One region of the Aeribacillus sp. FSL M8-0254 genome, then DNA from elsewhere that is predicted to be linked to it. Evidence: predicted binding sites of a transcription regulator. Region 1 holds the regulator's gene; the other holds the start of a gene.
The links. The regulator NrdR, encoded in region 1, represses ribonucleotide reductase genes. The targets are predictions, from matches to a motif close to AACACNATATATNGTGTT.

Region 1 (3,429 bases):
AAGAACAATATGATCCTGACAACCATGTCATTATTTCGAATGCTTCTTGTACAACAAACTGTCTAGCGCCTGTTGCAAAAGTTCTTGATGAACAGTTTGGCATTGAATATGGTTTAATGACCACTGTCCACGCATATACGAACGATCAAAGAAATATTGATAATCCGCATAAAGATTTAAGAAGAGCGCGAGCGTGCGCCCAATCAATCATTCCAACAACTACCGGTGCAGCAAAAGCGATCGGCTTAGTATTACCGCAATTAAAAGGGAAATTGCACGGTCTTGCATTAAGAGTGCCTACACCAAACGTCTCCCTCGTAGACTTTGTTGTAGATCTAAAACGCGATGTGACCGTTGAAGAGGTAAATGAAGCGTTTATCCAAGCTTCTCAAGGAAAGCTGAAGGGGATATTAGATTTTTCTTCAGAACCGCTCGTATCGGTTGACTACAACACAAACCCGCACTCTGCTATTGTCGACGGTTTAACGACAATGGTTATGGGAACAAGAAAGGTAAAAGTGCTTGCATGGTATGATAATGAATGGGGCTACTCTTGCCGCGTTGTGGATTTAGCAAAACTTGTAGCAAGCAAATTGAATAAATTGGCCGCAGCTGTATAAAATGATGGGAGGGTTGATCATTACAAAGATTGACCCTCTTCTTCTTTTTGTTTGGATACTTTTTTCAGCACAAAATTTTTGACAAAGTATGTTGCAAAAACAAATCAAACCATATATACTATTTTTCGTGAACTTCTTAAACGCAAGGTAATGTGGCTACTTAAAGGGTTAGGACCTCTTTGGACTAACTTTCCCCCGTGGTAGTTAAACATACCAGAGTGCGAAGAATTCATAAAAATTTATAAAGGGGGATCCATGGCTATGGAAACAATGGGACGTCACGTTATCTCTGAGCTGTGGGGATGCGACTTTGATAAGTTGAATGACTTGGAATTTATTGAAAAAACGTTTGTAAATGCAGCATTAAAATCAGGTGCTGAAATCCGGGAGGTTGCGTTTCATAAGTTTGCGCCTCAGGGTGTAAGCGGAGTTGTGATCATTTCAGAGTCACACCTAACAATTCATAGTTTTCCAGAGCATGGATATGCTAGCATTGATGTGTACACTTGCGGTGATTTAAATCCAAATATTGCAGCGGATTACATTTCTGAAGCTTTAGGTGCTCAAACGCGCGAAAATATTGAAATTCCTCGCGGTATGGGTCCTGTTCAAATCAAACAGGGTCAAGCAAAAGCACTTTAAAGTAAAAACAGAATAAAATTTGAATGGAAATGCAAAGAGGTGTCAGCTTTTTACTGCACCTCTTTTTATATTATAATTAAGAATAATATTTCATATTGAATGGTATTTAGAGGCATCTTATTTGCGGCCTCAAAGGACCGAGTTATTCTACCCCCTGCAAAGCCGTTATGAAAAAGAGGCTTTGATGTTTTTAAAATCATTCATGGTAGTGATGTAAAAATAAAAAAGCTTTTATTGGCATGGCTGCCATCACTGTTTGGCGGTTCGAACATCATTTGATTGGACCGGACTGACAGAAATCCATTTCATTCAGTCGAATTATCTATACCAAAAATACAAGAACTTGAAAGTTTCTTGTCTGATCCAATGCTATTTAATAAGATGTAGGTAGAGCTTTTTTGATTTAGTTAAAAAGATTGGAGCTGGTGATATGAAATGCCCTTCCTGCCACCATTTTGGAACACGTGTTTTAGATTCGCGTCCAGTCGATGAAGGGAGATCAATTCGGAGGCGAAGGGAATGTGAGGAATGTCAATATCGGTTCACAACGTTTGAAAAAGTGGAAGAAATTCCGCTCATCGTTGTGAAAAAGGAAGGAACACGTGAAGAGTTCAGCAGGGAAAAAGTTTTGCGCGGGATGATTAAAGCTTGTGAGAAAAGACCGGTTTCTTTAAAAAAATTGGAAGATGCTGCGCATGATATTGAAAAAGAACTAAGAAATCTAGGTACATCGGAAATATCAAGCGAAACGATCGGCGAAATGGTGATGGACAAACTAGCCGAAATTGATGAAGTCGCATACGTTCGATTTGCTTCTGTTTACAGGCAATTTAAAGATATAAATGTCTTTATTGAGGAATTGAAAGAACTGATCAAAAAAGAACGTTCATAAAGAGCTGCGAGATTATGACATGCTATTTGGGAAGGTTTTGAAAAAATGATTGGACATCATCACTGGAAAGAGCTGCTGCCTGTTGATCGCTACGTTGTGAAATGTACGAGCAGTTTGATTCATGAATTTGACCGAAAAGTTCTTACATTACTGTACCAGCCCTTAATCGGGCCAAGAACGTTAAACTTATACATGACGCTTTGGAGTGAGCTTGAACAAAACCGTCTTTGGGGGACGGAATCGACCCACCATTTTTTAATGGCTGTTACTCAATCCCCATTAAATGAAATTTATCATGACCGTTTGAAATTAGAAGGAATAGGTCTTTTAAAAACATACCTTGTCGATGAAAGCGAACCGAAAAAATATATTTATGAACTTCAACGACCTCTTTCCCCCAAACAATTTTTTTATGATGGAATGTTGAACATATATTTATACAACAGAGTTGGAAAAACGGTGTACCAAAGATTGAAAAGCTATTTTTCCGATAAATCGGTTGATAGCAACGCTAAAGATGTGACAAGATCATTTCATGAAGTATACCAATCGATCCACCCATCTGAGCTTTCAGCCAATATTGCAATGGAACCTGAGGAAAACGATCAGGAGCTTTTTGATCATGCGCCTGGAGAACCGATTTCGATTCAAAACCAGTCCTTTGATTTTCAATTGTTTTATGACGGTTTATCAGAGCATATTGTGCCCAAAAAAGCGATCACGCCTGCGGTTAAGGAAGCTGTTGAGAAATTAGCATATGTTTATGGAATTGATCCAATTGAAATGAAAAATCTGGTCATCCGTTCTTTGGATCATGATGAGCAAATTAATTTAGACGAGCTGCGAAAATGGGCGAGGGATTGGTATAAGCTGAATCACGGTAACCGTCTTCCAGAGCTTGTTGATAGGCTTCAGCCTTTGAATCAGCGGGTGAAAGACGAAGAAATTGAACAGTCAAAAGATAAGGAATTAATTCGACAGCTTGAATCCATCTCTCCAAGACAGTTTCTAAAAGATATTTCAGGCGGGATTGAACCGTCCGCAGCGGATTTGAAAATTATTGAAGATGTCATGTTTCAGCAAAAGCTGCTTCCCGGAGTTGTCAATGTTTTAATTTATTATGTCCTGCTAAAAACAAATATGAAATTGTCAAGAGCGTATGTTGAGAAAATTGCCAGCCACTGGGCTCGATTAGGAATTAAAACTGTGAAGGATGCAGTGGATGTGGCGAAAAAAGAACATAAGAAATATTTAACTTGGGCGGAAACAAAGGAT
Region 2 (3,429 bases), 260 kb from region 1:
TCTATTGATGCCCGGTATGCGGTCGTTGCAATTACCTTAAACACTTCATCAACAAGCTTGTTGCCGTCCTCTGCTCCATATTCTTTTTCGCAGTAGATAAGCAAGTCCGCCAAACCCATAACGCCTAAGCCGATGCGCCGTTCACCCAGCGCTTGCTTTTTGTTTTCTTCGAGAAAATAAGGCGTAGCATCAATGACATTATCTTGCATTCTGACGCCGATTTCCACAGTTCGTTTGAGCTTTTCATAGTCAACAGCTTTCTTTTCCTTGTCGACCATCTTCGCCAAGTTTACTGCTGCTAAGTTGCAGACGGAATATGGTGCAAGCGGCTGTTCACCGCACGGATTTGTTGCAACAACCTTTTGTCCATATGCTCTTGCGTTCGTCATATCATTGGCATTGTCAATGAAGAAAATACCTGGCTCCGCTGAATAGGTTGCACAAATGTTAATCAGCTTCCAAAGCTCTCTTGCGCGAATTTTGCGGTACACGCGCACGCGATGCCCCATTTTCTCCCACTCGCGCACATCGCCAACTTTATGCCATTCTTCATTGTAAATCTTCATTTCTTCATCATTGTAGCTTTCCACATCTGGAAAGCGAAGCTCATACTCCCGATCTTCTTCCACTGCTTCCATAAACTCTTTCGTCAAGCAGACAGAAATGTTAGCGCCTGTTAAAAATTCCGGATTATGAACAGTATATGTTCCTCCAACTCGAAGCTTTAATTCCGCCTCTCTAATAACAGCGTCTGAAAAGCCTCCTTTGCCCGGAACATTTTTAAAGTTGACAATTCCTTGATACATGTCGCGCTCTTGCTGTGTAAGAGGAACAAATTTGAGCTTGTCTTCAGCCGCCTTCTTAATTCCTTCATCATTTGTATTTTCAATTAAGTAGCGCAAAATGCGCGGGTTTTGCATTTTGGAAACGATAAATTCAATGATGTCAGGATGCCAGTCGGCCAGCATAATCATTTGGGCTCCTCGCCGTGAGCCACCTTGTTCCACAAGATGGGTTAATTTTGCAATGTCATCCAGCCACGACACAGATCCTGATGATTTGCCGTTTACACCTCGGGCTAATGTGTTTCTTGGTCTCAATGTTGAACCGTTCGTGCCGACACCGCCTCCGCGGCTCATAATTTCCATTACTTGTTTGCGGTGTTCAGAGATCCCTTCACGGGAATCTTTTACAAAGGGCATGACATAGCAGTTAAAATACGTCACTTCGGTCCCTGCTCCAGCGCCGTAAAGAACCCGGCCAGCCGGAATAAAATGCAGATTGACGAGCTCTTGATAAAATTTTTCAAACCATTCTTTTCTTTTTTCTTCTGTTTTTTCAACAGCAGCAAGACCTGTTGCATTTCTTTTGGCAATTTGTTCATAAAAAATTTCAAGCGGTTTTTCGATGACATCTAAAGAACGAACGATGATTCCCGTCTCCCGTTCTTCAGGCTTTTCAAGAGTATGACGAAACTCTTCTTCGACCTGAACCTTTGCCTTTTTATTTTCCCAATCAATTTCTTTAATGTAGCCTAGCCCTCTTGCAGGAAATTTTGGATCTTCCTTGATCGTCAGCACTACAAAATCGCCTTCAGATAGCGTAATTTTTTCAGTGTCTTTAAATGAATACCTGTCCAGCATTACAAGGCGCGAAACACCTTTGTGCGTGATTTTCATATCTTCCGTAATCGGATGCACCTGCGGGAAAAGGCTGATATCTTTATTCAGCTTCTCCACATCAATTTTCATTTTCTCATTCAGCGCCACTGTCATATTCACAACTCCCTTAAAAATATCGTACTTGATATACGTTACCACATTTAGATGATATTATCAACGAAAAAATAACAATATATTGTGCTAAAGAACATTTGTTTGCTCTATATATTGTATGATATACGCTGCATTATGAAAATGTCAAATGTAAAACTAACCAAAAAAAGAAGCAAGGAAAAGAAAATTAATGATCTTAGAATCATTCCGGCGGTATTTGAAGAAATTTGTCAGTTGCAGTTTTTGAAAACACATCGGCACCTTGATTTACAAGCAACGATCCATTTCATTTTGATCATACAAAAAACGGCATGTTCGCCGCTTCATCTTCTAAAATTCCATTCTTCTGTTTCATATTTCTCTTTAGCCAGTTTTTTCACATACTCTTCTTGTTCGCTAGACAATTGGTACGGTCTCAACTCAATATCAAGCCCGTATTCAAACCCTTTTTTAAAGGCGCTCCATGCCTCTTCCATTGTGACTGGAGTTTCTCTAAGGTCGTTGATCGCCACCGCTTTATTTTTAAAGTTTTTCTCTAATCTTTCCCTGACCCGCTCATTAGGATATTTAAACAAGTCGAACAGCAGCTTTTCATCTAAATCTAGCAATATCGAGCCGTGCTGCAGGATAACGCCTTTCTGGCGAGTTTGGGCACTCCCGGCAACTTTTCTTCCTTCAACTACCAGCTCATACCAAGACGGAGCATCAAAGCATACAGATGACCGCGGATTTTTCAAATGCTGTTTTTCTTCATCCGTTCTTGGAATTGCAAAATGAGCGTCTAAGCCTAACAAGCGAAATCCATGTAAAATTCCTTCCGAAATTACACGATAAGCCTCTGTCACGGTTTTGGGCATTCGCGGATGATCTTCGGATACGATGACACTATATGTAATCTCCTTGTCATGCAGCACGCCCCTTCCGCCTGTTGGTCTTCGTACAAAGCCAAGGCCGTGCCGTCTTACAGCATCCATATCAATTTCTTTTTCAACCTTTTGAAAATAGCCGATGGATAATGTCGGCGGATTCCATCCGTAAAAACGAATCGTCGGAGCGATTTTTCCTTCACTGTGCCAGTCCAATAAAGCTTCATCAAGAGCCATATTGTAAAAAGGAGATGAAAAGCCAGAATCAATATAATTCCATATTTCTTTTCCCATATCGCAACCCTCTTTATTTTATATTTGCTTTTTTAGTCTATCAAATGAAGAGGATATTGTTAAATAAAACGCCCGAAAAGAAATGACATTTCCATTCTTGTTTTATATAATAAATGTTGTCCAACATTCGTATGTATGTTCACATGAACTTCAAACAAATAAATTCAAACAAATAAAAAGGAGTCGAACAAGCGTGGAATGGTCATTGCTCATTCTTGCAGCTATTATCATTTATTTTTTGGCCACATTTTTATATCAAAAAAAGATTATGAAAGGATTAACGGAGGAAGAATTTAAAGCCGGCTATCGGAAAGCGCAGCTCATCGATGTGCGGGAGCCGAATGAATTTGAAGGTGGCCACATTTTAGGAGCAAGAAATATTCCCCTTTCCCAATTGAGACAGCGCTATAAAGAAATCCGCCCAGACAAACCGGTTTATTTATATTGCCAGTCAAGTGCAAGAAGCGGGCGAGCCGCACAAATGCTGAAGAAAA

Region 2: the regulator NrdR is predicted to act here: its motif matches at 1,847-1,864, upstream of NSQ44_RS12525 (vitamin B12-dependent ribonucleotide reductase).

What each region holds. Positions count from the first base shown of each region.
Region 1 is NZ_JBBOZY010000001.1:2,841,502-2,844,930, reverse strand. It holds gene NSQ44_RS13815 (glyceraldehyde-3-phosphate dehydrogenase) at 1-620, shown strand, start outside; gene speD (adenosylmethionine decarboxylase) at 882-1,262, shown strand; gene nrdR (transcriptional regulator NrdR) at 1,693-2,154, shown strand; gene NSQ44_RS13800 (replication initiation and membrane attachment family protein) at 2,200-3,429, shown strand, end outside.
Region 2 is NZ_JBBOZY010000001.1:2,580,580-2,584,008, forward strand. It holds gene NSQ44_RS12525 (vitamin B12-dependent ribonucleotide reductase) at 1-1,775, opposite strand, end outside; gene NSQ44_RS12530 (lipoate--protein ligase family protein) at 2,099-2,935, opposite strand; gene NSQ44_RS12535 (rhodanese-like domain-containing protein) at 3,129-3,429, shown strand, end outside.